Regions from separate parts of the Streptomyces sp. NPDC052773 genome, predicted to be linked through region 2. Evidence: riboswitches for the same ligand, from Rfam matches in the RefSeq annotation. Region 2 holds a riboswitch; the other holds the start of a gene.
The links. A riboswitch is a leader RNA that binds a small molecule or an ion and turns the genes downstream of it on or off. The one in region 2 is predicted to bind glycine.

Region 1: another riboswitch for glycine. It lies ahead of gcvT (glycine cleavage system aminomethyltransferase GcvT); the one in region 2 lies ahead of gcvP (aminomethyl-transferring glycine dehydrogenase).

The regions. Positions count from the first base shown of each region.
Region 1 is NZ_JBITZX010000009.1:287,341-302,921, forward strand. Features, by position in the region: gene ACIG0D_RS21880 (TetR family transcriptional regulator) at 95-721, shown strand; gene ACIG0D_RS21885 (thioesterase family protein) at 774-1,625, opposite strand; gene ACIG0D_RS21890 (trimeric intracellular cation channel family protein) at 1,651-2,328, opposite strand; gene ACIG0D_RS21895 (ABC transporter ATP-binding protein) at 2,393-3,631, opposite strand; gene ACIG0D_RS21900 (ABC transporter ATP-binding protein) at 3,646-4,746, opposite strand; gene ACIG0D_RS21905 (ABC transporter permease) at 4,743-5,741, opposite strand; gene ACIG0D_RS21910 (ABC transporter substrate-binding protein) at 5,849-7,645, opposite strand; gene ACIG0D_RS21915 (ABC transporter permease) at 7,716-8,723, opposite strand; gene ACIG0D_RS21920 (enhanced serine sensitivity protein SseB C-terminal domain-containing protein) at 9,062-9,880, opposite strand; gene ACIG0D_RS21925 (enhanced serine sensitivity protein SseB) at 9,979-10,773, opposite strand; gene ACIG0D_RS21930 (AAA family ATPase) at 10,864-11,535, opposite strand; glycine riboswitch at 11,714-11,813, shown strand; gene gcvT (glycine cleavage system aminomethyltransferase GcvT) at 11,987-13,114, shown strand; gene gcvH (glycine cleavage system protein GcvH) at 13,224-13,601, shown strand; gene glyA (serine hydroxymethyltransferase) at 13,616-14,881, shown strand; gene ACIG0D_RS21950 (L-serine ammonia-lyase) at 14,945-15,581, shown strand, end outside.
Region 2 is NZ_JBITZX010000008.1:333,250-348,830, forward strand. Features, by position in the region: gene ACIG0D_RS20545 (PhzF family phenazine biosynthesis protein) at 1-329, shown strand, start outside; gene ACIG0D_RS20550 (CPBP family intramembrane glutamic endopeptidase) at 359-1,159, opposite strand; gene ACIG0D_RS20555 (glutamate--cysteine ligase) at 1,429-2,964, opposite strand; gene ACIG0D_RS20560 (hypothetical protein) at 3,538-4,125, shown strand; gene ACIG0D_RS20565 (DUF5999 family protein) at 4,460-4,666, shown strand; gene ACIG0D_RS20570 (glycoside hydrolase family 43 protein) at 4,756-6,363, opposite strand; gene ACIG0D_RS20575 (hypothetical protein) at 6,504-7,067, shown strand; gene ACIG0D_RS20580 (molybdopterin-binding protein) at 7,093-7,488, shown strand; gene modA (molybdate ABC transporter substrate-binding protein) at 7,634-8,440, shown strand; gene modB (molybdate ABC transporter permease subunit) at 8,437-9,267, shown strand; gene ACIG0D_RS20595 (ABC transporter ATP-binding protein) at 9,264-10,421, shown strand; gene gcvP (aminomethyl-transferring glycine dehydrogenase) at 10,503-13,388, opposite strand; glycine riboswitch at 13,565-13,659, opposite strand; gene ACIG0D_RS20605 (PRC-barrel domain-containing protein) at 13,773-14,144, shown strand; gene ACIG0D_RS20610 (DNA polymerase IV) at 14,386-15,581, opposite strand, start outside.

The sequences.
Region 1 (15,581 bases), on a different contig from region 2:
GGTGAACCATTGCGATAACAGATGTTCACTGACTACCCAGTCTAACGCGTCGCACCTCTTCCCCCTTACGGAGAACAGTTGTTAACTGCATGGCATGAGTCACACCCTCGGTATCCGGCAGGCCCAGAAGCAGAAGACCCGGCAGGCGCTCCTGGACGCGGCGTTGCGACTGCTGGAGGAGCAGAGCCTGAGCAGCCTGGGTCTGCGTGAGGTCACCCGCGCCGTCGGTGTCGCCCCGACCGCCTTCTACCGGCACTTCCGCTCCACGGCGGATCTCGGCGTGGCCCTGGTCGAGGAGGCGCTGGGCAGCCTGCACCCCATGATCCGGACGACGGTGTCCGCGGTGGACGACCACGACGAACGCATCGCGCGTACCGTCGAACTGATCGCCCGTCATGTGGACGCGTACCCCGCACACGTCCGGTTTATCGCCCGCGAGCGACATGGCGGAGTCCAGCCGGTGCGCGAGGCCATCCGGGAGCAACTGGCCCGGTTCACCGAGGAGGTGAGGACCGAGCTGGCCAAGGACCGGGAGTCCGAGGGCTGGAGCGACGACGACCTGCTGATGCTCGCCGGTCTCTACGTCGACCAGATGCTCGGCACCGCCTCGCTCTTCCTGGAGACCCTGGACGCCCCCGAGGAGGAGCGCCGGCGCGTCACCCGGCTCGCCACCCGCCGGCTCCGCCTGATCGGCCTCGGCCGGGCGCACTGGCGGGACTGAACCGCCGTAGGGGCAGCCGCGGTTCAGTCCGGCACGATCGGCGAGAAAGCCTCTAGGCCCCTTGGAGCCGGGCCCTCGCCAGCTGGCGGGACTGGGCGACCAGGCGGTCGTCGCTGTCCCAGACCTCCGCGTCCTCCTCCAGGAAGCCACCCGCGAGGTTGCGGGTGGTGATGGAGACGCGCAGCGGGCCGGGGGCCGGGCGGCAGCGGACGTGGACGGTCAGCTCGACCGTGGGCACCCAGCCGGAGAGGCCCAGTTCGAAGGCGGTGGGCGGCAGCGCGTCCACCGCGAGCAGCAGGGAGAAGGGGTCGGCGTCGCGGCCGTCCTTCAGGCCGAACCAGGCCCGCATCTCGCCCTTGCCGGAGGGCGCGCCGAGCGCCCAGCCGAGGGTGGCGGGGTCGAGCTTGAGCATCAGCCGGTCGGTGATGGCGGAGCTGCCGGGCACGGGGGCGGGCGCGTCGTCGGGGCCGAAGCACTGGTCGATCGGCGGGATCGCGGGCGGCTTCGCCGTCGTGCGGACGTCGTCGGGGAGGGCGTCCAGGTCGCCGTAGGAGGCGAGGACGCGGATCCGCTCGACCTCGTTGCCCTGCTCGTCGTACTGGAAGAGGGAGGCCTGGCCGGTCGACAGGGTGCGGCCGGTGCGGACCACGTCCGTGCGGACGACCGCGGGGCCCGGCTGGGAGGCGGTCAGGTAGTGCGCGGAGACGGTGAACGGGTCCGGGTGCGGCAGGGCGTCCGCCAGCGCGCGGCCCAGGACGGCCAGCAGATAGCCGCCGTTGACGGCGTTGATGATGGTCCAGCCGGCGGAGAGGTCGATGTCGTAGACGCCCTCCGCGCGGCGCGTGACGGCCGTGTCGCGGTCGAACTCGCTGTCGCCGATCGTCGCCTGGGATGCCTGAGCCATGGCGGTACGGTACAACAACAAACTACTAAGCGGTAGCTTTTGCGGGGTCCTCTTCCCGCACCGTCGACCGCCGGTTCCACGCCCGCGGCGCCCGCCAGTGGAACCGCATCGCCAGCAGCCGCAGCACGAACGCGGTGACGACGGCCGTCGCCGAGGTCACCGTGGTCAGCGCGTCGAAGCGGATGCACAGCACGACCATCGTGGCGCCCACCATCGCGGGCACCGCGTACAGATCGCGGTCCCAGCGCAGCAGCGAGGGCACCTCGTTGGCGAGGACGTCGCGCAGCACACCGCCGCCGACCGCGGTGGCGAGGCCGAGGGCCGCCGAGGCGGTCAGGCCCAGGCCGTACTCGTACGCCTTGATCGTCCCGGAGACGCAGAACAGGCCGAGGCCGGCGGCGTCGAAGACGTTCACGCCGGTCTGGATGCGCTCCACCTGCGGGTGGAGGAAGAAGACGAGCAGCGCCGCGAGCAGTGGGGTGAGGAAGTACCCCAGATCCGTGAAGGCGGCCGGCGGTACGGCGCCGATGATCAGGTCACGGAAGAGCCCGCCGCCCAGCGCGGTGACCTCGGCGAGGACGGCGATGCCGAAGACGTCGAAGTTCTTGCGGACGGCCAGCAGGGCACCGGAGATCGCGAAGACGAAGATGCCGATCAGATCCAGGGTGTGCTGGACGGACGGGGTGAACAGTTGCTGGAGCACCCGAACATTCTGACGCGTCAAGGGGGGTGCACCTGGCAAACGCAGGTGCACCCCCCTTGATCGTTTATTTCTCTTCGGTGGAGGTCCCGCCGTCGGACGCCTGCTCGGCAGTCTTCTCCGCGGGCTTCTCGCCGGTCTTCTCGCCCTTCTCGGCGGTCTTCTCGACGGCCTTCTTGACCGCCGCCGAGGTCTCCGCCGACTCCTCCAGCACCGCGTCCGGCACCAGTTCCCCGGCCTCCTTGGCGGCGCTCAGCAGGACGGTGTCCTGCGGGGCCTGGTCCTCGAAGTTCTCCGGGTGGTGGCAGGCGACCCGCTGACCGGGGCGCAGCTCGAGCAGCGGCGGCTCCGTCGTCTTGCAGATCTCCGTCGCCTTCCAGCAGCGGGTGTGGAACCGGCAGCCGCTCGGCGGGGAGATCGGCGAGGGCACGTCGCCCTTGAGCAGGATGCGCTCGCTCTTGACGTTCTTGCGGGCCGGGTCCGGGATCGGCACCGCCGACATCAGCGCCTTGGTGTACGGGTGCATCGGCGACTTGTAGAGCAGGTCGCGGTCGGCCAGCTCCACGATCTTGCCGAGGTACATCACCGCGATGCGGTCCGAGACGTGCCGGACCACCGAGAGGTCGTGCGCGATGATCACGTACGTCAGGCCCAGCTCCTGCTGGAGGTCGTCCAGCAGGTTCACCACCTGCGCCTGGATCGACACGTCCAGCGCGGACACCGGCTCGTCGGCGACGACCAGCTTCGGGTTCAGCGCGAGCGCGCGGGCGATGCCGATGCGCTGGCGCTGGCCGCCGGAGAACTCGTGCGGGTAGCGGTTGTAGTGCTCGGGGTTGAGCCCGACCACCGACAGCAGCCGCTGCACTTCCTTCTTGATCCCGCCCTCGGGCTCGACGCCCTGGAGCCGGAAGGGGGCGCCGACGATCGTGCCGATGGTGTGGCGCGGGTTCAGCGACGAGTACGGGTCCTGGAAGATCATCTGCACATCGCGGCGCAGCGGACGCATGCCCGTCACCCCGAGGTGCGTGATGTCCTTGCCCTCGAACTCGACCGTGCCGCCGGTCGGCTCCAGCAGCCGGGTGATGAGCCGGCCCATCGTCGACTTGCCGCAGCCGGACTCGCCGACGACGCCCAGGGTCTCGCCCCGGCGCACCTCGAAGTCGATGCCGTCGACCGCGTGCACCGCGCCGACCTGCCGCTTCAGCAGCCCCTTCTTGATCGGGAAGTGCTTCTGCAGGCCGGTGACCTTGAGCAGCACGTCACCGTCGGCCTCCCCGCGGGACGCGCTCTGCGCGGGGATCGTCACTGCTTTCTCGTCGCTCACAGCTTCGGCGCAATCTCTTCGGTCCAGATACGCTCCCGCTGCTCCTGCGTCATGTGGCAGGCGGCCCAGTGCCGGCTGCCGACCTCGGTCAGCTCCGGGCGGACCGTGCGGGTGACGTTGTCCTTCGGCAGGTCCGCGTACGGGCAGCGCGGGTTGAAGGCACAGCCGGACGGGACGTTGATGAGGGAGGGCGGGGAGCCCTTGACCGGGATCAGCCGCTCCTGCTGGTCGCGGTCGAGGCGCGGCATCGAGCCGAGCAGACCCCAGGTGTAGGGGTGGCGGGGCTCGTAGAACACCTTCTCGGCGGGGCCGCGCTCGACGCACCGGCCGCCGTACATCACCAGCAGGTCGTCGGCCAGCTCGGCGACGACGCCCAGGTCGTGGGTGATGATGATGACCGCCGAGCCGAACTCCTTCTGCAGATCCCGGATCAGGTCCAGGATCTGCGCCTGGACGGTGACGTCCAGGGCGGTGGTCGGCTCGTCCGCGATGAGCAGTTCGGGGTTGTTGACCAGCGACATCGCGATCATCGCGCGCTGGCGCATACCGCCGGAGAACTCGTGCGGGTAGCTGTCGACACGCTTGTCGGGCTGCGGGATGCCGACCCGGTCGAGCATCTCGACCGCGCGGCGCTTGGCGGTCTTCTTGTCGACGTCGTGGTGTATTCGGTACGCCTCCACGATCTGCTGGCCGATCGTGTAGTACGGGTGCAGCGCGGACAGCGGGTCCTGGAAGATCATCGCCATCTCGCGGCCGCGCATCCGCCGCACGTGGTCCGGGTCGGCCGACAGCAGCTCGGTGCCGTTCAGCCAGATCTCGCCGGAGATCTGCGGCTTGCGCTTGCCGTAGTTGCCGGCGGTGTGCAGGCCCATGATGCCGAGCGAGGTCACCGACTTGCCGGAGCCGGACTCGCCCACGATGCCGAGGGTCTTGCCCTTCTCCAGCTGGAAGCTGAGCCCGTCGACGGACTTGACCAGGCCGTCGTCGGTGGGGAAGTGCACCTTCAGGTCGCGCACTTCGAGGAAGGCGGTCGGGGCGGGACCGGCGGCGGGGGTGGGCTCGCCCACGGCCGCGCCCGTCTTGCTGAGTTCGGTCATGTGAGCCTCACTCGGGGGTCGATCACGGCGTACAGGACGTCCACCACGAGGTTGGCGATGAGCACCGCGAGAGAAGTGATCAGGGTGACGCCCAGGATGACGGGCAGGTCCTGGTTCTTGATCGCGTTCAGCACGGCCTGGCCGAGGCCGGGCAGGGAGAACGTGGTCTCGGTCAGGATCGCACCGCCGATGAGGGCGCCCAGGTCCATGCCGAGCATGGTGAGGATGGGCGTCATCGTCGAGCGCATGGCGTGCTTGCGGATGACGACCTGCTCCCGCAGACCCTTGGCGCGCGCCGTGCGGATGTAGTCCTCGCCGAGGATCTCCAGCATGGTGGCGCGGGTGATGCGGGCGTACATCGCCGCGTAGAGGAAGGCCAGGGTGACCCACGGCAGGATCATGCCGCCGAGCCAGCCGGTGAAGCTCTCCTCCAGGGGGACGAACTCGCCGTTGATCCAGCCCAGTCCGTAGGAGAAGATCGCGAGGCTGAGCAGACCGGTGAAGTAGATGGGAAGGGAGACACCCGCCAGGGCGACGATCATCGCGCCACGGTCCCAGAAGCTGCCCCGCTTGAGGGCGGAGAGCACACCCGCGGCCAGGCCGAAGATCAGCCACAGGACGGCCGCGCCGAGCGCCAGCCCCAGGGTCACCGGGAAGCGGTCGGTCAGCACGGGCCAGATGGCCTGTTCGCTGCGGAAGGAGTAGCCGAAGCACGGCGCGGCGCACTGCGTGACGTCACCGCCGCCGGCGTAGGTCCGGCCGACGAAGATGCCCTTGAAGAACTCCCAGACCTGCGAGTAGATCGGGTCGCCGAGGCCCAGCTTCTCCCGCACGCCCTCGACGGCGGCGGGGTCGGCCTGCTTGCCCACGAAGTTCAGGGCGACGTCGACGCCCGCCCACTTGGGGATGAGGAAGAAGATGCTGAAGACCACCACGACGATGACCACGAGCATCACTGCGGCGGCGAACAACCGCCTGATGAGGTAAGCGAGCACAGCTAACGGCCCGCCGCGGACCGCGGGCCGCCGGAGGTCTTCCGGGGCCCGCGGTCACGCCGCGCCGGCCTTCACCTGCCTTTCGTGCCGTACGGCGGGTGTGCCGGTTACTTCGTGTTCTTCAGACCGAGGTTGACGAAGTCGTACTGACCGCTGTACGCGTCGGTGGTGTAGACGTTCGCCAGCCGGTCCGAGCGCCAGTTCAGGAACCGCTCGAAGACGAAGGGCAGGTAGTACGCGCCGTCCATCACCTTGTGGTTGATCTGCGTGGCGATCTCGACCTTCTCGGCCTCGTCCAGCGTCTTCGTGTAGTCGGCGAAGAGGCCGTCGATCTCCTTGTCCTCGATCAGCGCGTAGTTGTTGTTGGCGCTCTCGAGGATGTACTTGCTGTGCCAGAGCGGCAGGCCGAAGCCCTGGACGGACGGGAAGTCCGCGCCCCAGCCCATGATGATGATGCCGTAGCCCTTCTTCTTCACGTTCGAGGGGCTGCCGACGACGCTGGAGTTCTGGGCACCGTCGTACTGGTCGATCTCGACGTCGATGCCGACCTTCTTCAGCGAGGCCTGGAGCGACTCGGCGGTGGCGACCTCGGCGGGCTTGTTGTTGCGGACCGCGATCTTGGTCTTGAAGCCGTTCGGCTTGCCGCAGGCCTTCAGCTCTTCCTTGGCCTTGGCGGCGTTGCCCTTCTTGTTCTCACCGGCCATGCCGTACGGGTCGTACTTCTGGCCCTCGCCGCCCGGGATGCCCGGAGGCAGCATGTTGGTGCCGATGTCGCCGCCGGCGACGGGGCCGCCGCGCGCGGTCTGCAGGGAGACGTGGTCGGCGCCGTAGAGCACCGCCTTGCGGCAGTGGATGTTGTCGAACGGCTTCACGTTCTGCGCGAGGGCCGCGTAACGGATGTAGCCGGAGACCGGGTTGTCCAGGTTGTCCTTGTGCTCCTTCAGGGCGGTGGCGCGGCCCTGCGGGGAGAGGCTGGTCTGGGCCAGGTCCAGGTCGTAGTCACCGGCGATCAGACGGGCGTCCAGGTCGTTGGCGTTCGAGAAGAACTTGACCGTGATCTTGTCCGGGTACGCCTTGCGGATCGGGTCCGAGGACTGCTTCCACTCGGTGTTGCGGACCAGCGTGAGGTCCTTGCCCGGGCTGTAGGACTCGAACTTGTACGGGCCGGAGGAGAACGGCCGCAGCGCGTACTTGGACTTGGTGTCCTTGTCCTGGCGGACCGGGGAGGCCGAGATGAGGGCCAGCATCTCCTCGAAGTCCGAGTTCGCCTCGGGCAGCTTGAAGACGATGGTCTTGTCGTCCGGCGTCTCGATGGCCTTCAGGCCGAGCTTGTCCTTGGACTTGTCCTTGTACGGACCCGGGTACTCGCCCTTGGGGTCGAGCACCTCCTTGAGGTACGTCGGGCCGCCGGACAGCACGTCCTGCGCCCAGACGCGCTCGATGCCGTACTTGATGTCCTTGGAGGTGATCGGCTTGCCGTCCTCCCAGGTGATGCCGTCACGCAGGGTGTACGTGTAGGTCTTGCCGTCGTCGCTGATCTTGGCGAGACCGGTGGCGAGGTCCGGGGTCAGCTCGGTGCCGGCCTTGCCCGGCTCCGTCTTGTTCGTGACGAGCTGGCGGCTGTAGTAGCGCGCGAAGTTCCACATGAAGCCGTAGTAGCCGCGGGTGGTGTCCCACGAGTCGGCGTCCTGCGGGGCGGCGAACTTCAGGGTGCCGCCCTTCTTCGCGAGGTCGGCCTGGGCGACCTTGTTGTTCGCCGCGTTGAAGCCGGCCGCGCCGTTCTTCGACCCGTTGTTGCTGTCCTTGCCACCGCCGCCGCACGCCGCCGTGGTCAGCAGCGCGGCGACCACCGCGGCAGCGGCCATGGCCTGCTTGCGCCGCCCTGAGGTGCGTTGGGTAGTCACGATCTCGGATCCTCCGGAATTGATGAGAGACCCCGTGCCTTGCGCCACGGGTCGCTTGCGGTACGGCAGTTCAGCGCGAGCCCTTCGGGTCGAGCGCGTCGCGGACGCCGTCGCCGAAGAGGTTGAAGGCCAGAACGGTGATGAAGATCGCCACGCCCGGGATCACCATGTACATGGGGTCCGAGTCGTAGTAGTCGATCGCGTTCGAGAGCATCTGCCCCCAGGACGGCGTCGGCGGCTTGACGCCGACGCCCAGGAAGCTGAGTGCCGCCTCGGTGAGGATGTTGGTGGGAATCATCATCGTCGTGTACACGATGATCGGCGCGACCAGGTTGGGCAGCAGCTCCTTGAAGAGGATGTAGAACCGCCCGGCGCCCAGCGAGCGGGCCGCCTCGACGTACTCGCGCTCGCGCAGCGACAGCGTCTGGCCGCGCACCACGCGTCCGATGTAGGGCCAGCCGAAGAAGCCGATGACCAGGATCATCACGAACAGGCGCACGCCGGTGCCGGTCAGTCCCAGCATCTCGCTCGGCATCACCGAGACCAGCGCGATGATGAACAGCAGCTGGGGGAAGGCCAGCAGGCCGTCCATGACCCGGCTGATGACGGTGTCGACCCAGCCGCCGAAGAAGCCGGCGAGGATGCCGAGAACGGTGCCGATGACGACGGCGACGATCGCCGACAGGAAGCCGACGAGCAGCGAGATCTGGGCGCCGTAGACGATCCGGGCGAAGATGTCGCGGCCGTTGACCGGCTCCACGCCGAGCCAGTGCTCGCCGCTGATGCCGCCGAACGAGCCGATGGGCGTGCCGAACAGCGGGTCGATGAGGTCCTCGTGGTGGGCCTCGGGGTCCTGTCCCGCGAGTCCGGTGATCACCGGCGCGAGCACCGCGACCAGGATCAGGAACAGCACCACGATGCCGCCCGCGAGGGCCAGTTTGTCGCGCTTCAGCCGTTCCCAGGCGATCCGTCCCAGGGAACGTCCCTGTACGGCCTTCGCCTCGCCGCCGGCCAGCGCCGCTTCCTCGGCCGCACTCGGAGCCGCTTCCGCGGTCGGCTCGTGCAATGGTGCCGTCATCTGGCAGGGACCCCTCTCAACCGGCGGTAGCCGGCCCGCACTTGCCGCTGTAGCGGCGTGATCAGTCCGTCGTACACAGGGGGCGAACACCCGGGCGAACACCCCTGGAGCGGGAGTCTTCAACGCTTTGGCGATCTGTTGCCAGACTTGACGGTGAATGGATGCGTAACCGTGATGCTGTCTGCCGGGTTCCGTTATCCGAACGGTGTGTAACGCGGGCCGGACAGGGGCGAGTTGGGGCAATCAGGACAGAACGGTTGTTTCTGCCCCACGTCTACGCGCGCAGAGGTGGTTGAGGTCCGGACCTGACCGGGATGCGGACGGGGCCCGCGGGCGCGTCAGTAGCGGCCCTGGACGGGCGGCACCGGCGGGTAGCCGTAACCGGCCGCCGGTGCCTGCGCGGGCGGCTGCGCCGGGGCGGCGTGGGCCTCGCGGTCGTAGAACGGGCGGGCGTGGGCGCGCAGCCACATCGCGACCGGGTCGTAGGTGTCGGACATCGCGACCGTCGACACCGGCAGGCCGTCCGGTACGGCGCCGATGGACTGCTGCATCATCGCGCGCACCGAGTCGACGGCGGCCGGGGAGGTGTCGTACACGTCCAGCCCGATGGCGAGGTACGGTGCGCCGAGCGCGGGCTGCACCCAGGCGCGGCGCAGTGAGCGGACGGCGGGGGTGCGGTGGGCGTTCTGGGTCAGCAGGGCGTAGAACGCGGGGATCTCGATGGTCGGCTCGGCGAGCCGCAGCGGGCCGGCGGGCTGGCGGTCCAGGCCGGTGGCGATACGGCGCAGATCGAGCCACGGGATGCCGACGCCGCCGCCGGGGGCGTGCGGGTTCAGCCAGAGGCCGTAGCGCTCGGGGTAGAGGGTGCGGGCCACGTCGACGCCGTCGACGACTTCGTAGCTCCGGTTCCAGCCGCTGGCGGACAGCTCCTGGGCGGAGGTGACGCAGGGCGCGTAGCCGTAGCCGTCGACCTCCATGGTGCCGTACTGGGCGTCGGGGCTGCCGGCCTGACCGTGCCACAGCAGCATCCAGACCTGGCCGGAGGAGGGGGTGGCGAGGGCGCGCAGCAGGGCCTCGTAGGCGTCGTAGCGGCCGGGGGTGACCTGGCGCAGCATGTGCTCGACCTGGCCGGCCGCGGCGGTGCCGCTCACGCTCACTGTTTACCGCCCCTTCGTACAGCGCCCTCGTTCGAGCCGTGACCCTAGCTTAAGGGTGCTCACCGGCTCCGGGACCGGTGCGTCGCGCGGGCACGGGTTCAGTGGGCGCGCGTGTAGAAGGGACGCACCTTCTCGCGCATCCAGCGGCCGACCGGGTCCTCCGCCACGTCCAGGAGGACGAGGTTGACGGGCCACTTCACGGGGACCTTGGCGAGGGCGCGGCCGAGGGCGTCCAGGGGCTGGACGCGGGCGTCGCCCTCCCACTGCGCGAGCTCGACGCCCACGAACATCACGGGGTCGGCGGTCTCGACGGCCGCGAGGCAGCGGCGGGCCGTCAGCACCACGCCGATTCCCTCGAACTCCTCGGAGGCGGCGGAGAGGAAGTCGACCGGGTCGTCCTGCCAGTCCGGCTCGAAGAGACGGACCCGGCCGCCGCTCGCGGGCCCGTCGAGGGGGGTGCGGCCGGCCCGGCACAGCTCGGCGACGGCGGGCGGCGGCAGCGGGACGCCGACCACGCCGCCGGGGTTCAGGGCGATACCGGCCTGCGGCGGCAGTCCGCGCGCGAACTCCACGGCCGGGGCGATGGTGTACGCCATGTGGGCGCCGGCGACCTGGCGGAGCTGCTCCTCCGAGCTGAACACCGGGACGTAGGCCTGACCGTCGATCTCCATGGCCGGCAGATCGAGCGAGCCGCTGTCCGGCCCGCCGCCGTTGGGCAGCGGCACCCACACGAAGCTGCGGCCGAGCACCTCGACGATCCGCCCGCCGGCCGAGGGGCCCGCCCCGAGGGACGCGGACAGCACCTCCTCCAACTCGTTGCCGGGCCAGCCACCGTGCGGCTGCGGGTGCGCCTGCGCCGGGAAGTCCGCGGAAAAACCCGCCGGGAAGTCCATCTGTCTACCGCCTGCTTCACAACCACTGCACTCCCTGTGCCCGCCCAGGCTAACGGGCGACCGGGGGCGTGGGCGCGGCCCCGTCCCGGGTCAGCCCGTGAAGCCGATGCGGTGGAGGGTGTTCGCGGCGTCGCGGTCCAGGAGGATGGCGGAGGTGCAGCCGCGGGGGAGGTTGCCCTGCTCGATGGCGCGGAGGAGGCGGGTCGCGGCGGCGCGGTGGCGGAGGAAGGCGTAGCGCGAGACGCCGCGGCCGCGGGCGCGCTGGCCGGCGAGGGCCTGTTCGGGGGTGACGTCGAGGAGCAGGAGGTGGAGGGTGCCGCCACGGCGGCGGGCCTCGCGGGTCAGCCAGCGCCGCACCCACGCCTGGGTGCCGCAGTCGTGGACGACGACGCCCTCGCCGGTGCGCAGGGCGCGGCGCAGGCCGGCGTAGTGCGCGAGGCGGACCAGGGGGCGGTAGACCGCGTACGGCAGCCAGGACGGCATCCGGCGGTCCCAGCGGTCGCGGGTGTCCTGGGAGTCGACGCGCCGGGCGTCGCGCACCGTGCGGCGCATCAGGGTCGACTTGCCGCTGCCGGGCAGCCCCGTGACCACCGCCAGGTCCTGGGGTCCGAAGAGCAGCGCGTGCGGGCTGCGTCCGCCGCGCTCGCGCAGGTCGCGGACGACGGGGGAGGGCAGCGGGGGGCAGGCCTGCTTCACCGGGACGCCCGGCTGGGTGGGCACCGCGATGCCGGTGGTGGTCGCGTACGCCGTGGTCCTGTTCACCGTGATCGTCCTCCCTGGGGCGGTTCACGTGTTCCCATGCCCGTCGAGTGTAAAGAGAAGGTAATCCGCGATGTCGTGTGTTTTCGTTCTCGTACCGCCACAGCCCGGTTACAGATGTGGTCTGCCACGATCCGGCGCGGCGTGCAATGATGTGCGCGCCAACTGCATACCGGCCGTTTGAATCCGCGCGGGAGAGTCCCCGGCCACCGTGTCGCCGGGGCGCCGAAGGAGCAAGTCCCTCCCTTGAATCTCTCAGGCCCCGTTACCGCGCGGGCGAGGCACATCTGAAAAGCGGGCCGCTCCTGTCCTCGACGAGGAGACCCGGCCCCACCCAAGGTGCAAGCCGTGATCGTCCCACTGGCGGTCGTGGCGAACCTCTCAGGTTCCGATGACAGATGGGGAGGACCTTTCCTCGCCCGCATGCGTTCATGCCCTGGGAGACGACCGACCGATGAGCAGTACCGAACCCTCGCAGAAGCGTCACACCGCGCTCGATGCCGTGCATCGCTCGCTGGGCGCGACGATGACCGACTTCGCCGGCTGGGACATGCCGCTGCGCTACGGCTCGGAGCGCGACGAGCACAACGCCGTGCGCACCAGGGCCGGCCTCTTCGACCTCTCCCACATGGGCGAGATCACCGTGACCGGCCCCCAGGCCGCCGCGCTGCTGAACTACGCCCTCGTCGGCAACATCGCCTCCGTCGGCGTGGGCCGCGCCCGCTACACCATGATCTGCCAGGAGGACGGCGGCATCCTCGACGACCTGATCGTCTACCGCCTGGCCGAGACCGAGTACATGGTCGTCGCCAACGCCTCCAACGCCCAGGTCGTGCTCGACGCGCTCACCGAGCGCTCCGCAGGCTTCGACGCCGAGGTCCGCGACGACCGCGACGCGTACGCGCTGATCGCCGTGCAGGGCCCGGCGTCCCCGGAGATCGTCAAGAGCCTCACCGACGCCGACCTCGACGGGCTGAAGTACTACGCCGGCCTGCCCGGCACCGTCGCCGGCGTCCCCGCGCTGATCGCCCGCACCGGTTACACCGGCGAGGACGGCTTCGAGCTGTTCGTGAAGCCGGAGCACGCCGTGGAGCTGTGGCAGGCGCTGACCAAGGCGGGCGAGGGCGCCGGGCTGGTGCCGTGCGGCCTGTCCTGCCGGGACACCCTGCGCCTGGAGGCGGGCATGCCGCTGTACGGGCACGAGCTGTCGACCTCGCTGACCCCGTTCGACGCCGGGCTCGGCCGGGTGGTCAAGTTCGACAAGGAGGGCGACTTCGTGGGCCGCGAGGCGCTCACCCAGGCCGCCGCGCGCGCCGAGCAGAACCCGCCGCGCGTGCTCGTCGGGCTGATCGCCGAGGGCCGCCGCGTCCCGCGCGCCGGGTACGCGGTCGTCGCGGACGGCGAGGTCATCGGCGAGGTCACCTCCGGCGCGCCCTCCCCGACGCTGGGCAAGCCGATCGCCATGGCCTACGTGGACGCCGCGCACGCCGCTCCGGGCACCCCCGGCGTCGGCGTGGACATCAGGGGCAGTCACGAGCCGTACGAGGTCGTCGCGCTCCCCTTCTACAAGCGTCAGAAGTAGCCACCGAGCGCGGTCCGTACGTGACACCGCGCACATTCGCGCTGCTCACGCACGGTTCCGGCAGTCCCCCATTCACCAGCACTCCCCCGCGTACAGGAGAATTCAGGCCATGAGCAACCCCCAGCAGCTGCGCTACAGCAAGGAGCACGAGTGGCTGTCGGCCGCCGAGGACGGCGTCGCGACGGTCGGCATCACGGAGCACGCGGCCAACGCGCTCGGCGATGTCGTCTTCGTTCAGCTCCCGGAGGTCGGTGACACGGTGTCCGCGGGCGAGACCTGCGGCGAGCTGGAGTCGACCAAGTCGGTCAGCGACCTGTACTCCCCGGTGTCCGGCGAGGTCACCGAGGTCAACGAGGACGTCGTCAACGACCCGTCGCTGGTGAACTCCGCCCCCTTCGAGGGCGGCTGGCTGTTCAAGGTACGCGTCGCGGAGGAGCCGGCCGAGCTGCTCTCCGCCGACGAGTACACCGCCTTCATCGCCGGCTGAGGAGTCGTAGACGTATGTCCGTCCTGAACACGCCCCTGCACGAGCTCGACCCGGACGTCGCCGCCGCCGTCGACGCCGAGCTGCGCCGCCAGCAGTCCACCCTGGAGATGATCGCCTCCGAGAACTTCGCCCCGCTGGCGGTCATGGAGGCCCAGGGCTCGGTCCTGACCAACAAGTACGCCGAGGGCTACCCGGGCCGCCGCTACTACGGCGGCTGCGAGCACGTCGACGTCACCGAGCAGATCGCCATCGACCGGGTCAAGGAGCTGTTCGGCGCGGAGTACGCCAACGTGCAGCCGCACTCGGGCGCCTCCGCCAACCAGGCCGCGCTGTTCGCCCTGGCCCAGCCCGGCGACACCATCCTGGGCCTGGACCTGGCGCACGGCGGTCACCTCACCCACGGGATGCGGCTGAACTTCTCCGGCAAGCAGTTCAACGTGGTCGCCTACCACGTGGACGACAACGGCCTGGTCGACATGGCCGAGGTCGAGCGGCTCGCCAAGGAGCACCGCCCGAAGGTGATCATCGCGGGCTGGTCGGCGTACCCGCGCCAGCTGGACTTCGGCGAGTTCCGCCGGATCGCCGACGAGGTCGAGGCGTACCTCTGGGTCGACATGGCGCACTTCGCGGGTCTGGTCGCCGCGGGGCTGCACGAGAACCCGGTGCCGTACGCCGATGTCGTGACGTCCACCACGCACAAGACGCTGGGCGGCCCGCGCGGCGGCATCATCCTCGCCCGCGGCAAGGACTTCGCGAAGAAGCTGAACTCCGCCGTCTTCCCGGGCTTCCAGGGCGGCCCCCTGGAGCACGTGATCGCGGCCAAGGCGGTCTCCTTCAAGATCGCCGCCTCGGAGGACTTCAAGGAGCGCCAGCACCGTACAGTGGAAGGCGCGCGGATCCTCGCCGAGCGGCTGACCGCCCCGGACGCCCGCGAGGCCGGGATCAACGTCCTCACCGGCGGCACCGACGTCCACCTCGTCCTGGTCGACCTGCGCGACTCGGAGCTGGACGGGCAGCAGGCCGAGGACCGTCTCCACGAGGTCGGCATCACCGTCAACCGCAACGCGGTCCCCAACGACCCGCGTCCGCCGATGGTGACCTCCGGCCTGCGCATCGGTACGCCCGCGCTCGCCACCCGCGGCTTCACGGCCGAGGACTTCCGCGAGGTCGCGGACGTGATCGCGGAAGCGCTCAAGCCGTCCTGCGACGTGGCGGCACTGAAGTCCAGGGTCACCGCCCTGGCGGACAAGCACCCGCTCTACCCGAGCGTCGGCAAGTAAGCACCACCCCGTGCGGGGCACCCCACCGGGTGCCCCGCCACCACCCGCATTGAGGAGTCTGACGTGGCCATCTCGGTCTTCGACCTGTTCTCGATCGGCATCGGCCCCTCCAGCTCCCACACGGTCGGCCCGATGCGCGCGGCGCGCATGTTCGCCCGCCGGCTGCGCAACGAGGGCCTGCTGGACTCGGTCGCCACCGTCCGCACCGAGCTGTACGGCTCGCTGGGCGCCACCGGCCACGGCCACGGCACGCCCAAGGCGGTGCTGCTCGGCCTGGAGGGCGACTCGCCGCGCACGGTCGACGTGGAGACCGCCGACGAGCGGGTGGAGACGATCAAGGATTCGGGCCGGATCCGCCTCCTCGGCGAGCGCGAGATCCCGTTCTCCTTCGACGACGACCTGGTCCTGCACCGCCGCAAGACCCTCCCCTACCACGCCAACGGCATGACGCTGTGGGCGTACGACGCCGACGGCGCCGAGCTGCTGACCAAGACGTACTACTCGGTGGGCGGCGGTTTCGTCGTCGACGAGGACGCGGTCGGCGCGGACCGGATCAAGCTCGACGACACGGTCCTGAAGTACCCCTTCCGCACGGGCGACGAGCTGCTGCGCCTGACCAAGGAGACCGGCCTGTCGATCTCCGCGCTGATGCTGGAGAACGAGCGGGCCTGGCGCACCGAGGACGAGATCCGCGCGGGCC
Region 2 (15,581 bases):
CGGTCCACGCCCTGGCGCCCGACCACAAGGCGCTCGCCGCGTACTCCCGCCGCGGCGTCATCGCGACCGCCCGCGCCGAGGACCCGGCCCGCGGGTACGACTTCGTCTCCCGCTGCTTCTTCCCCGGCCTCGGCATCGACGAGGACCCGGTGACCGGCAGCGCCCACACGGCGCTCGCCCCGTTCTGGGCCGACCGCCTCGGCCGCCCCGCCCTGACCGGACTGCAGGCCTCGCCGCGCTCCGGCCGCGTCCACGTCGAACTGCGCGGCGACCGCACCCTGCTCGGCGGCCACGCGGTGACCGTGATCGAGGGCGACCTGCACGCCTGAGACACGAGGAGCTGCCGGCCGCCCGTGGGTCAGGCGGTCGGCAGCCAGTCCACCTTGCCCGCCAGCAGCGCGTAGCCCACGAACGCCCCGATGTCGAGCAGCGAGTGCGCCACCACCAGGGGGCCCACCCGTCCCCAGCGCCGGTACAGGTGGACGAAGACGACGCCCATCACGAGGTTGCCGATGAAGCCGCCGATGCCCTGGTAGAGGTGGTACGAGCCGCGCAGCAGCGCGCTGCCCATCAGCGCGCTGCCGGGCGACCACCCCAACTGGTTCAGCCGGCGCAGCAGATAGCCGACGACGATGACCTCTTCCAGTACGGCGTTCTGCACCGCCGAGAGGATCAGCACCGGGTACTTCCACCACACGTCGGGGAGCGCCTCGGGCACCACGGTCAGGTTGAAGCCGAGGCCCCGCGCGGCGAGGTAGAAGGCGATGCCGGTACTGCCGATCACAGCGGCGATCGCCGCGCCGCGCCCGAGGTCGGACCAGGGCCGGGTGCGGTCGAAACCGAGGGTGCGCAGGCTCTGCCCCTCGCGCAGCAGGAAGTGCGCGACCAGGGCGACGGGCACCAGCGCCGTCGTGATGCCGAAGAGCTGCCAGGCGAGGTCGAGCCAGGGACGGCCCGGCGCCGCCGAGGCGTTGAGGGTGGCGGCCTGGTCCTTGAGGCCGCCCGGCCGGGTCACCGACCCGACGAAACTGATCAGCGCGGATACCCCGCTGGCGCCCAGCGACAGGGCCAGCACCAGCACCGTCTCGTCCCGCAGCACCCGCCGCCGCGGCCGCTCCGCCGACGAGGCCCCAGCCACCACACCCGCCTCGCCCCGCACCCTGCCTCCCGCTGCCTCACGGCCCGCCCCACGTCCGGGACGGATCCGAGACAGAGCTTACGAACCGTACGGCGTCCCCTCACCGACACCCTCCGCCAAGGCCGCAGAGGCGCTGCTCGACGGTTGTCGGACAGAGCGGCGCGCGGTCGTCGCCGCCCGGCTGAGCGCCGCCGACCAGGCGCTGCCGCTGGTGCGCGGCGGCAAGGATCCGCGCTCGTACGTCCCGGGTGCCGCCCGGGGCCCTGACGCGGCCCCTCGCCGCCCGCCAGTCACCCTCCCCGCCGAACCGACCCGGTCGGCACCGGCTCCGGCAGCCCCACCGGCCACAGATGCACCGGCTCACCCTCCCGCATGAGTTCCGCGTACCGCCGGGTCGTCGCGGCCAGTGCCGCCGCCCGCGGCAGTCCCGCCTCCAGCGCCCGGTGGAACGTCGCGACCTGCCACGACGCCCCGTTGACCCGCCGCCGGCACCGCTCCTCGATCACCCCGAGGTACAGATCCCGGTCCGCCGGTTCCACGCCCCACGCGTCCAGCCCCGCCTCGGCCAGCGGCAGCAGTTCGTCGCGGACGAGGCTCACCGCGTCCACCTCGGCAAGCCCGCCGTACCGCCCGCGCCGCGGCCAGGTGAACCGCGCGTCGATGCCGTACCGGCAGGCCGCGTCGAAGTTGGCGGCAGCCGTCTCGAAGGGCAGCCGGGTCCACAGCGGCCGGGACTCCTCGGCCAGGGCCCGGACCAGGCCGTAGTAGAAGGCCGCGTTCGCGACGACGTCGGTCACGGTCGGCCCGGCCGGCAGCACCCGGTTCTCCACCCGCAGATGCGGAACCCCGTCGGCGATGCCGTACACCGGCCGGTTCCAGCGATAGACCGTGCCGTTGTGCAGCACCAGTTCGGAGAGGGCCGGCACCCCGCCCGCGTCCAGGACGTCCAGCGGCTCCTCGTCGTCGCAGATCGGCAGCAGCGCCGGGAAGTAGCGCAGGTTCTCCTCGAACAGGTCGTACGCCGAGGAGATCCACCGCTCACCGAACCAGGTCCGCGGCCGCACACCCTGCGCCTGGAGTTCGGGCGGGCGGGTGTCGGTGGACTGCTGGAACAGCGGTGGCCGGGACTCACGCCACAGCTCCCGGCCGAACAGGAACGGCGAGTTCGCCCCTACGGCTATCTGCGCGGCCGACGCCGCCTGCGCCGCGTTCCACACATCGGCGAACCGGCCCGGCGTGACCTGGAGGTGCAGCTGCACCGAGGTGCAGGCGGCCTCCGGCGTGATGGACCTCGCGGTGCAGACCAGATGCTCCACACCCTCTATGTCGAGCGTGAAGTCCTCCCCGCGCGCGGCCACGATCTGATCGTTGAGCAGCGTGTAGCGGTCGACGTCGGAGAGGTTGGAGGAGACCAGGTCGTCGCGCTCCAGGGTCGGCAGAATGCCGATCATCACGATTCCCGCGTCGACCTCCCCGGCTTTGCGGTGCGCATAGGCCAGCGACGTGCGGAGCTCCTCGGCCAGCCGGTCGAATACCCGCCCGCCCAGCCGGTGGGGGGCGATGTTGACCTCGAGGTTGAACATGGCGAGTTCCGTTTGGAAATCGCGGCTGGCGATCCTTTCGAGTACTTGACCGTTCAGCATTCTCGGCATGCCGTCCGCGCCCGCGAGATTCAGCTCGATCTCCAGGCCCATGAGATTCTTGGGCCGATCGAACCGCTTCTCCTCCAGTAGCCGCTCCAAGCCCGTCAGGCACTTGTGGAGCTTGTCGCGATACCGCTGCCGATCGGACAGGTCGAACGCGCCTGCCACGACCTTCTCCCCCATCGAAGCGTCCCTCCTTCGGTGGGCGGGCCGGGCGCTCCGGCCGCCGATGTCCGGGTCAGGGGGGATGATGCCCCGCCGAAGCGATCCATAACGTGCCCGGCCGACGCCCCGGAGGGCTACTCTGGTCACATCGGTGGGCGTTGATCGGTGGCACATTCATCCGGCATGACACAGGGTGCAATTTCACCACCGCGCTCCCTCGTGAAAAACGCCGACGAGAAATGGCCGACCGCAGCCGGGGCATTTACCGAGGTCAGCCCCGTGCAGTCGGCTCGGAATCGGGATGTTTCCCCGCGTTTCGGCGGCACCCCACCGGCTGAATGACTTCTTGCCCGACTTCCCCGGAACAGCTAGACGAAACACCGGGTGAACAGGTGTCGTATAAACTCCGCGAACAAGGCAGAGAAGGTTGGCGCCCGGTCGCCGGAGCCTGCCGTCGGCACTCCACGGCAGCCCTCACCCACACATCTGTGCGCGGACCCCGGTTCCGCCTCTCTGACCTCGTGAGCTGACAGCGCCGTCCGCCCCCACCCCCTCGCTTCACCGTGCCTGTCGAATGAGAGGCGACCCACCATGCCGCTGCATGTCCCCCCGGCTCCCGCGCCGGCACTTCGCTCCGTCCTGACAGCCCTCGGTTCCCCCACCGCCGTCCGCGAGGCCCGAACTCCCTCGCTGCTCAGCGCCCAGGGTCCCGTCACCCCCGAGCTGCCGCTTCCGGTGCACGTCCTCGACAGCGTCAGCGCCAAAGGCGTACCCGCCACCCGGCTGGCCGGCTGGCGCTTCCTGATCCGCTGCGGCGACCGCGCCGTGGCCGCGGCGGAGACCATGCTGACCCCCGACGGCTGGGCGTTCTCGCACTTCTTCGAGGGGCCGTACGTCCGGTCCACCGAGCAGGCACTGCACCAGGCCGAGACGACCCTGACCCAGACGTACCAGCCGCGGCTGCTGTCCGTGCCCGGCCTCTACATGCTCACCCTGTGGCTGCACGGCGACTACGCCGCGGACGGGGCCACCGGCGTGCCCGCGGCCACCGATCTGCTGGTTCCGCTGGCGCCCGCCCCGCCCGGGATCGCCGCGAACCGCCCGCACCGGGTCGCCGACCTGCTCCCGGTGCTGACCCTCCGGACGACCCCGCCGCCCCTCCTGGGCTCGCCTGCCTGACGGCCGCCACACCCCCGGCGTCCGGTCCTGTGCGTCGCCCCGTACCCCGCCACGGAACCCCGTGGCGGGGTACGCGCGTTCGCCCGCCACTCCGTACCAGGGAACGGACGTTCGCCACACCCCCCGCCCGGACTAGCCCCTTCCGGCCCCCGAGAACCATCCAAAAGGACAGTGCAGTCGGGATGAACCGTCCGCGCGGGTGACGCGTCATGAACCTGTGAGAAGCGGTGCTGCGAAATCCCTGCGGATCGACGCCCGTAGGGCAACACTGGGTTCGACCGACACATCGCATACGGGGGCGGCCATGAACACGACAGAGCGAAAGATCCCTTCCATGTGCCAGCACCAGCCACCGTGCCCGACCGCCGACTCCGCCGACCGGGAATCCGCCCGTCTCGTGGCGCACCACCCGGAGCAGGGGTGGAGCCTGCTGTGCAACGGCGTCGTCCTCTTCGAGGACACCGGTGAGCTTCTGCCGGACGGCCAGATCATCGCCCCGCACCGTCCTCTGGACACCGGCCGGGTGATGACGGCCGCCTGAGCACCACCGCACGAACGGGGCCGGCCCACGGACCGGCCCCGCCGCATGTCCGGCACGATACGTGCGGCACACGGCCCGTCCGGCAGCGCTCAGGCCCCCGCCTCGTAGGCGAACCAGTCGAACGCCGCCTGCCCCTCGGTGACGTACATGCCGATCACCCGGCCGGTGAAACCGCCGGCGACCTCGGTGGACAGATACCGCCCGTCCAGCTCCGCCAGCCGTACGCCCCCGTCCATGCGCCCATCCGGGCCCTCTCCCCTGCCCGTGCCCCCGTCCCGGCCCTCTCCCCTGCCCGTGCCCCCATCCCGGCCCTCGCCCGGGCCGTCGTCCGCGCCCCCCACCCAGAACGCGAGCGTGTCCGGCCCGCCGGCCCTGACGCCGGTCGTGTCCTCGCCGGGCCGTACCGCCGTCGGCGGGCGGACGTCGCTCGTCCGGATGTCCACGGCGAGGGTGACCGGCCCCGGCGGCACCAGGTGCTCCGCCAGGCACTGGCGCACCGGCCCGATCCGGGCGATCACGCGCGCCGTTCCCCCGGCGACCTCGAGGTCGTAGTGGTGGGCCTCGTCCATCCGGACCGACAGCCCGGCCCGCCCGGCCCCCGGGTCCAGCCGGACGGAGGCCCGGCAGTCGTGATGCTGCTGCCGCCGACCGACGAAGGTGTGGCCGGGGCGGTCCAGGCTGTCCCCGGTCGCGGTCAGCGTCAGCCGGCCCGGCCGCTCGGTCAGCGACCAGGAGCCGTCGGGGCGACCGTGCGGGGAGATCCAGTACGGGGCGAGGGTCGTGCCGTCGAAGTCGTCCCGCGCCGGTTCCGCCGCCACCGGATGCCAGGCCGCGGGCGCCGGATGCCGCTCGCGCACCGGTCCGACCCGGGGCCAGCCGTCCCCCCACTCCACCGGGGCCAGGAACGTCTCGCGACCCAGGACGTGGAACTCCGGGAAGAAGCCGCGCGGCCGGGTACCGAGGAGCACCATCCACCAGCTGCCGTCGGCCGCCTGGACCAGATCGGCGTGCCCGGTGCACTGGACGGGCTCGCGGCTGCCGCTGTGGGACAGGACCGGGTTGTGCGGGGCGGGCTCGTACGGGCCCAGGGGGGTGCGGGCGCGGGCGATGGACACGGAGTGGCCGCGCGCGGTGCCGCCCTCGGCGACCAGCAGGTACCACCAGTCCCCGATCCGGTACAGATGCGGGCCCTCCGGGTCCCGCTTCCCCGAACCGGACCACACCGGCACCGGCCCCTCCAGCACCTTCCCCGTGGCCGGGTCGATCCGGGCGACGCCGACGCCCGCCAGGGCCACCCAGCAGGTGCCGTCGTCGTCCCACGCCAGGTCGGGGTCGATGCCGGGCAGGTCGATCCAGACCGGGTCGGACCAGGGGCCCTCGGGCCGCTCGCTGGTGACGAGGAAGTTGCCCCCGCCGCCGACGTTGGTGGTGATGACGTGGAACCGCCCGTCGTGGTGGCGGATGGTCGGGGCGTAGATCCCGCCCGACGCCGGCACCTCCGGCGGCAGCGGCAGTTGGCCCGGCCGGTCGAGCACGTTGCCGATCTGGCGCCAGTGCACCAGGTCCCGGCTGTGGAAGACCGGTATGCCCGGGAAGTACTCGAAGCTGGAACAGACCAGGTAGTAGTCCTCGCCGACCCGGCAGACACTCGGGTCGGGGTGGAAACCGGCGAGGACCGGGTTCTCGTAAGTCCGCATGCGTCACAGCCCTTCGTGAGTCACCCCGAGCCTGCGACGCCCACGCCCCCGGCAAACCCGCGTCAAGAAACCCCTTTCCACCCGTCAGCGTCCCGTCAAGCCGCCCCGCCCGGGCCGTACGGCTCCCTAGCGTCGAACACATGAAGCCCCCCGACGGCACGCGACCCGATCCGTCCCGGTTACCGGAGCGGCACTCCGGCCCCACGGCGTACGACCGCCAGTGGACACGGCATCTGCGCGGCGCGCTCGCCTCCGCCGCCGTACTGCTCGGAGCGCTGCTCCTCATCGACTGGGCCGCCACCACCCTCACCCCCTGGCGCGGCGCCCTCTGGCTGGTCCTGGCCGCACTGCTCTTCCTGATGCTGTGCCCGCCCCGCGTCGCGGCCGGCACCGGCTGGCTGGAGACGCGGTTCCTGCTGCGCACCCGCCGGGTCCGCACCGATCTGCTGGTCTCCGTGCGCTGCTCCGACGGCATCGCCCAGCGCCTGGTCCTGCGCGACGCGCTGGGCGCCCGGGTCGAACTCGATCCCCGGGTCCTCGTCGCCAACCCCGAGTTGTGGCACCGCCTCGACGAGGACGCCCAGCGCGCGCAGACCGCCGGCGCGCTGCTGTGCGGCCGGACCGCGCTGGACCGCCTCGGCCGGCGCGTCGACCGCGAGACCGCGCACGCCGTGTTCCGGGTGTCCGGTCTGGAGGATCCTTGAGAGGGCCCGCCCTATCGTGACGTGCATGCACTCCTACACCATCGGCCAGGCCGCACGACTGCTCGGCGTCAGCCCCGACACCGCCCGCCGCTGGGCGGACGCGGGCCGGGTGGCGACCCACCGCGACGAATCAGGCCGCCGGCTCATCGACGGCCGGGACCTCGCCGCGTTCTCGGTGGAACTCGCGCACGCCGGAAACACCGAGGAGGAGACCCCGTACACCTCGGCCCGCAACGCCTTCCCCGGCATCGTGACCGCGATCAAGCTCGGTGACGTCGCCGCCCAGGTGGAGATCCAGGCGGGCCCGCACCGCCTGGTCTCCCTGCTCACCCGCGAGGCCGTGGAGGAGCTGGGCCTGGAAGTCGGGATGGAGGCCACCGCCCGGGTGAAGTCGACGAATGTCCATATCGACCGCAGCTGAGAGCCCACTCGCTCCGTACGAACGCACGTGCGCGCCCAGCTTCGGGTGCAAGTTGGCTCATGCGATGCTCCAGCAGACATCTGCCTCGCATCTGCGTCAGTATGATCGGTGTTGAGCCCGCAGCTGCCCGAGGAGTGGCCCCGCGATGACCCGTATCACCCGCCGGACCCCGCGCATCGCCGCCGCCGGCGCGGGCGCCGCGGTGCTGCTCGCGCTGGGCGCCTGCTCCTCGTCCTCCGGTGACACGACCGCCGACGCCTCCGGGTCCCCGAAGCTCTCCGGCACGGTCACCGTCTTCGCCGCCGCCTCCCTCGAGGAGAGCTTCGAGAAGCTGGGCGAGGAGTTCGAGCAGCGGCACCCCGGCACCGAGGTCACCTTCAGCTTCGGCGGCAGCGACAGCCTCGCCGCGGGCATCACCAACGGCGCGCCCGCCGACGTATTCGCCGCCGCGAGCCCGAAGACCATGGCCCTCGTGACGAACCGGGACGGTACGGACGGCAAGCCGGTCACCTTCGTCCGCAACCAGCTCCAGATCGCCACCCTGCCGGGCAACCCCGACAGGATCTCCTCGCTCGAGGACCTCGCAAAGTCCGGTGTGAAGGTCGTGCTGTGCGACAAGGAGGTGCCCTGCGGGGCAGCCACACAGAAGGCCCTCGACGCCGCCGGACTCGACCTCGAGCCCGCCTCCTACGAGCAGGACGTCAAGGGCGCCCTGACCAAGGTGGAGCTGAAGGAGGCCGACGCGGCCGTCGTGTACCGGACGGACGTCCGGGCCGCGGGTGACAAGGTGGACGGCGTGGACTTCCCCGAGTCGGCCGACGCCGTCAACGACTACCCGATCGCCCTGTTGGAGGACGCGCCGAACCGCACGGCCGCCAGGGCGTTCATCGCGCTGGTGCGGTCCCCCGAGGGCCAGAAGGTGCTGACCGAGGCCGGGTTCCTCAAGCCATGAGCGCCCGGAGCCTGACGGGCGGACCGCCGCGCAAACGGCCCAGGGGTTCCCTCGCCGTGCCCCTGCCGCTGCTGCTGCCCGCCCTGCTCGGCCTGGCGTTCCTGCTGGTCCCGCTGCTCGCCCTGCTCGTGCGCACCCCCTGGGGCAGTCTGCCGGACCAGCTGACCAGCCCGGGGGTGTGGGAGGCGCTGCGGCTGTCCCTGATCTGCGCCACGGCCGCGACCGCGCTCAGCCTGGTCCTCGGGGTGCCGCTGGCGTGGCTGCTGGCCCGCACGGAGTTCCCCGGCCGCGGCCTGGTCCGTGCCCTGGTGACCCTGCCGCTGGTGCTGCCGCCCGTGGTGGGCGGTGTCGCGCTGCTGCTCGCGCTCGGCCGCAACGGCGTCGTCGGACGGTGGCTGGACGCGTGGTTCGGCATCACGCTGCCGTTCACCACGGCGGGCGTCGTCCTCGCGGAGACGTTCGTCGCCATGCCGTTCCTGGTCATCAGCGTGGAGGGCACCCTGCGCGCCGCCGACCGGCGCTACGAGGAGGCCGCCACCACCCTGGGCGCCTCCCGGTTCACCGCCTTCCGCCGGGTCACCCTGCCCCTGATCGCCCCCGGCGTCGCGGCGGGCGCCGTCCTCGCCTGGGCTCGCGCCCTCGGCGAGTTCGGCGCGACGATCACCTTCGCGGGCAACTTCCCCGGCCGCACCCAGACCATGCCGCTCGCCGTCTACCTGGCCCTCCAGAACGACCCCGCCGCCGCGATCGCCCTCAGCCTGGTCCTCCTGGCCGTGTCCATCGCGGTCCTGGCGGGCCTGCGGGACCGCTGGATGAGAGCCACATGACAGAGAACCACGCACCGAGGGACAGCACCCCGGGCGAAGCCCCCGCCGCGCCCGCGGGCCCCGCGGGCCCCGAAGTTCCCGCAGCCCCCGCAGCCCCCGCAGCCCCCGCACAGAGCAACGGCCTGGACGCCCGCCTGATCGTCGACCGCGGCACCTTCCGCCTGGACGTCGCCCTCTCCGCCGCCCCCGGCGACGTCGTAGCCCTCCTCGGCCCGAACGGCGCCGGCAAGACCACCGCGCTGCGCGCCCTCGCCGGGCTGACCCCGCTCACCGGCGGTCACCTCCGTCTGGACGGCGTCGCCCTGGACCGTACGCCGCCCGAGTCCCGCCCGGTCGGCGTCGTCTTCCAGGACTACCTGCTCTTCCCGCATCTGACGGCCCTGGACAACGTGGCGTTCGGCCCGCGCTGCCAGGGCGCGACGAAGGCGGAGGCCCGCGCCCAGGCCGCCGCCTGGCTGGACCGCATGGGCCTCGCCGAACACGCGGGTGCCAAGCCGCGCCGTCTCTCCGGCGGCCAGGCCCAGCGCGTGGCCCTCGCCCGCGCCCTGGCCACCCGGCCCCGGCTGCTGCTCCTGGACGAGCCGCTGGCCGCCCTGGACGCCCGTACCCGCCTCGAGGTGCGGGCGCGGCTCCGCCACCACCTGGCCGATTTCGAGGCGGTCGCCGTCCTGGTCACCCATGACCCGCTGGACGCCATGGTGCTGGCCGACCGGCTGGTGGTCGTCGAGCACGGCCGGATCGTCCAGGAGGGCACCCCGGCCGAGATCGCCCGCCGCCCGCGCACCGACTACGTCGCCCAGCTGGTCGGCCTGAACCTCTACAAGGGCACCGCCGACGGCCACACCGTCCGCCTCGACGCGGGCCCCGCCATCACCACCACCGAAGACCTCACCGGCCCGGTCTTCGTCGCCTTCCCCCCGGGAGCGGTCACCCTCTACCGGGAGCGCCCCACGGGCTCCAGCGCCCGCAATCTCTGGCGCTGCGAGGTCACCGGTCTGGAGACGCACGGCGACCAGATCCGCGCCGCCCTCACCGGCGAGCTGCCCCTGGTCGCCGACCTCACCACGGTCGCCGCCGCCGAGCTGGACCTCCACCCGGGCGCCGAGGTGTGGGCCACCGTCAAGGCCGCCCAGACGCACGCCTACCCCGCCTGAGAGCCTCCGGAGGCCGCCCGGGAACGCGGAAGGGCCCCGCCCCGGCCGTCCGGACCGAAGCGGGGCCCCACACTCACGAGATCAGTCCTCGTACGCGTCCAGCGGCGGGCACGAGCACACCAGGTTCCGGTCACCGAACGCCTGGTCGATCCGGCGCACCGGCGGCCAGTACTTGTCGGCGACGGAGACACCGCCCGGGAAGACGGCCTCCTCGCGGCTGTACGCGTGCTCCCACTTACCGCCGACCGCGCCCGCGGTGTGCGGCGCGTTGCGCAGCGGGTTGTCGTCGGCGGGCCACTCGCCCGTGCCGACCTTCTCGATCTCCGCGCGGATGGCGATCATCGCGTCGCAGAACCGGTCCAGCTCGGTCAGGTCCTCGGACTCGGTCGGCTCGATCATCAACGTGCCGGCCACCGGGAAGGACATCGTCGGCGCGTGGAAGCCGTAGTCGATGAGCCGCTTGGCGACGTCGTCGACGCTCACGCCGGTCGCCTTGGTGATCGGACGCAGGTCGATGATGCACTCGTGCGCGACCAGGCCGCCGGGGCCGGTGTACAGCACCGGGTAGTGCGGCTCGAGGCGCTTGGCGATGTAGTTGGCGCTGAGCACGGCCACCTGCGTGGCCCGCTTCAGGCCCTCGCCGCCCATCAGGCGGACGTACGCCCAGGAGATCGGCAGGATGCCCGCGGAGCCCCACGGCGCGGCCGAGATCGGGCCGACGCCCGTCTCCGGGCCGGCGGCCGGCTGGAGCGGGTGGTTCGGCAGGTACGGCGCCAGGTGCTCGCGTACGGCCACCGGGCCGACGCCGGGACCGCCGCCGCCGTGCGGGATGCAGAACGTCTTGTGCAGGTTCAGGTGCGACACGTCGCCGCCGAAGTGACCCGGCTTGGCGAGGCCGACCAGCGCGTTCAGGTTGGCGCCGTCGACGTACACCTGGCCGCCGGCCTCGTGGACCCGCGCGCAGATGTCGGAGACGTGCTCCTCGAACACACCGTGCGTCGACGGGTACGTGATCATCAGCACCGCCAGCTCGTCGCGGTACTGCTCGATCTTGGCCCGCAGGTCCTCGACGTCGATCTCGCCGTCCTCGGCGGTCTTGACGACGACGACCTTCATCCCGGCCATGACCGCGCTCGCGGCGTTGGTGCCGTGCGCGGAGGACGGGATGAGGCACACGGTGCGCTGCTCGTCGCCGTTGGCCCGGTGGTAGCCGCGTACGGCGAGCAGACCGGCCAGCTCGCCCTGCGAACCGGCGTTCGGCTGGAGCGACACCTTGTCGTAGCCGGTGACCTCGGCGAGACGTTCCTCCAGCTCGCGGATGAGCGTGAGGTAGCCCTCCGCCTGCTCGGCGGGCGCGAACGGGTGCAGCTGCCCGAACTCCGGCCAGGTGACCGGCTCCATCTCCGTGGTCGCGTTGAGCTTCATGGTGCAGGAGCCCAGCGGGATCATGCCGCGGTCCAGCGCGTAGTCGCGGTCGGCGAGCCGGCGCAGGTAGCGCAGCATCGCGGTCTCGGAGCGGTGCTGGTGGAAGACCGGGTGGGTGAGGAAGTCGTCGCTGCGCAGCAGCGCGCCCGGCAGGGCGTCCTCGGTGGCCGCGTCCAGCGCCTCGATGTCGCCCTCGACACCGAAGGCGCTCCACACGGCGCCCAGCTGGGCGCGGGTGGTGGTCTCGTCGCAGGCGATCGACACCCGGTCGGCGTCGACGAGGCGCAGGTTGACGCCGTTCTCGCGGGCGGCGGCCACGACCTCGGCGGCCCGGCCCGGCACCCGCGCGGTGACGGTGTCGAAGAAGGAGCCGTGGACGACCTCGACCCCGCCGTCGCGCAGGCCCGCGGCCAGCAGCGACGCGTAGCGGTGGGTGCGCCGCGCGATGCCCTTCAGGCCGTCCGGGCCGTGGTAGACGGCGTACATCCCGGCCATCACGGCGAGCAGCACCTGCGCGGTGCAGATGTTGCTGGTCGCCTTCTCGCGGCGGATGTGCTGCTCACGGGTCTGCAGCGCGAGGCGGTACGCCCTGTTGCCGTCGGCGTCCACAGACACGCCCACCAGCCGCCCGGGCAGGCTGCGCGCCATCTTCTCCTGGACCGCCATGTAACCGGCGTGCGGACCGCCGAAGCCCATCGGCACACCGAACCGCTGAGTGGTGCCCACGGCGATGTCCGCGCCCAGCTCACCGGGCGACTTCAGCAGCGTCAGCGCGAGCAGGTCGGCGGCGACGGTGACCAGCGCGCCCCGCTCGTGCGCCTGGTCGATGACCGGCTTGATGTCCCGTACGGCACCGGAGGCGCCGGGGTACTGGACGAGGACGCCGTTGATCTCCCGCCCGTCCAGCTCGGCCGGGATTCCCTCGGAGAGGTCCGCGACGACGACCTCGACGCCGGTCGGCTCGGCGCGCGTCTGGATCACCGCGATGGTCTGCGGCAGCGCGTCCGCGTCGACCAGGAACAGGCCCTTCTTGTTCTTGCCCATGCGCCGGGAGAGCGCCATCGCCTCGGCGGCGGCCGTGCCCTCGTCGAGCAGCGAGGCGCCGGAGGTCGGCAGGCCGGTGAGGTCGGCGACCATGGTCTGGAAGTTCAGCAGCGCCTCGAGCCGCCCCTGGGAGATCTCCGGCTGGTACGGCGTGTAGGCCGTGTACCAGGCGGGGTTCTCCATGACGTTGCGCAGGATGACGGGCGGCGTGAAGGTGCCGTAGTACCCCAGGCCGATCATGGAGTCGAGGACCTGGTTGCGGTCGGCGAGCGCGCGCAGCTCGGCCAGCACCTCGGCCTCGGAGCGCGCACCCGGCAGGTCCAGGGCGTCGGCGTTCTTGATCACATCCGGGACCGCGGCGGCGGTGAGCTCGTCCAGCGAGCCGTAGCCGACCTGCGCGAGCATCTTCGCCCGAGCCTCCTGGTCGGGCCCGATGTGGCGCTGCTCGAACGGAATGCCCTGCTCGAGCTCGGAGAGCGGAATGCGATGGGCGGTCATTGCGGAGGCCTCCTGGTCTGACGCGACCTGCGAGGGGCACCACGGCGCGGGTGCCCGGACGGCCTCCCCCTCTGTCATCTCAACCTGAGAGCTTCACCGGATCGCCCGAGGGGATCCGGCTTTCACCGTCGGTGAGAGCGGAAGCCGTCGACACCCGCTCTGCTTTCCAGAGTGACCTCGTCCGTGCGGTACGTGGGCCTGAGAGATTCCGGGGAGGATTTGCTCCTTCGGCGCCTCCGGGTGATCCGGAGGACTCTCCCGCACGGGGTCAGCAGCCGTTGTCAGCGTACCAGCGAGGGCAACGCCCAGGCGTTCGAGTGGCCGCGTTCCCCAAAGTGCTCTTTCGTAGTGCTATCGAATGAGTTGCGACCACGTGGAGGGCCCGTGCAGACCGATATCGATCCGCGCAACCTGATCGGCCGCAAGGCGTTCGACCGCAACGGCACCAAGATCGGCACCATCGACGAGGTCTACCTCGACGACGCGACCGGCGTCCCGGAGTGGGCGGCCATACGGACCGGGCTGTTCAGCAGGGACGCCTTCGTCCCCCTCGAACCCAGCGAGCTGATCGAGGGCAGCCTCCACGTGCCCTTCGACCGCGCCCTGATCAAGGACGCGCCCGACTTCGGCGTGGGCCGCCATCTCTCCCCCGAGCAGGAACTCCAGCTCTACCACCACTACGGTCTCGACATCGCGGCCCCTCCAGCGCTCCCGGACCACGACTTCGGCAAGCTGGCGGGCACGGACGAGACCTGAAGACCCCGGGGTGAGCGACCGCGGCGGGGCCGAGCCGGGCACCCACCGGCTTCACCCACCGAGCCCGCTCGCCCACACAGCCCCAGCCGCTCACCCCGGGCCCATCCCCCCCGGCCCCCGGCCCTCACGGCCTCCGGGGGCGCTGCGCCGACGCAGCCCCTACGCCACTCGACCGCTCCCCCGGGCGCCACCGACGACTCACCCAGGCGCCGCCGACCACTCCCCGGGCGCCGCCGACCACTCACCCGGGCACCGCTCGTCGAGCCCCGTCCCCCAAGGCTCCGGATCCCCCGTCTCCCTCGTCGCCCCCCGGTCTTCGCGCAACCAGCGGCAACGGCTCGGCCGGCTCCAGCGCCGGATCGTCGATCCGGAACGTCCGCACCCGTCCCGGCTCCGAGTCCGGTGTCTCGAACCGCACGGTCACCCTCCCCAGCCCACTGCCCTGCACCCATCCGTGTCCGAACTCGGCGTGCCGCACGTCGTGCCCCGCAGGCCACCGCCGCTCGGTCTGCTCGGCCTCGGCCGGCGCCCGCTCCTCGGCCCCCTCCTCCACGGGCCCGTCCTCCCGCTCCCCCGCCGCCTGGGCGAACAGATCCTCCTGCGTGAAGTCCGCGAGACCGCTGACACCGACCCCCAGCAGCCGTACGCCGCCCGTGGTGTCCACGGACTCCAGCAGCCGCGCCGCGGCCTCCCGCACCACCGCCGGGTCGTCCGTGGGCCCGCGCAGCGTCTCGGACCGGGTCAGCGTGGAGAAGTCGTACCGCCGCACCTTCAGCACGATGGTCCGCCCCGACAGCCCCGCGCCCCGCAGCCTGCGCACACACCGGTCCGCCAGCCGCCGCACCTCCATCCCCACCCGGAGCCGGTCGTGGATGTCCACGTCGTAGGTGTCCTCGACCGACACCGACTTGGTCTCCCGCTCCGCCACCACCGGCCGGTCGTCGCGCGCCAGCGCCATCGCGTAGAGCGCGTGCCCGTGCGCCTTGCCCAGCAGCCGCACCAGCTCGTCCTCCCCTGCCTCGGCCAGCTCACCGACCGTGGTGATACCGGCCCGCCGCAGATGGTCGCCCGTCGCCGGCCCCACCCCCGGCAGCGTCCGCACCGACATCGGCTCGAGCAGCGCCCGCTCCGTCCCCGGCGGGATCAGCACCAGACCGTCGGGCTTGGCCTGCTCGGAGGCGATCTTCGCGAGCATCTTGGAGGCGGCCAGCCCCACCGACCCGGTCAGACCGGTGACCTCCCGGATGTCCGCGCGCAGCTTCACCCCGGCCAGCCGCGCCGACTCCTCGTCCCACGCCGCGCCCCCGGCCTCCAGATCGACGAACGCCTCGTCCAGGCTCAACGGCTCCACCAGCGGCGACAGCGACCGCAGCAGTCCCATGACCTGCTCGCTGATCGACCGGTAGAACTCGAAGCGCGGCACGAGATAGGCCGCGT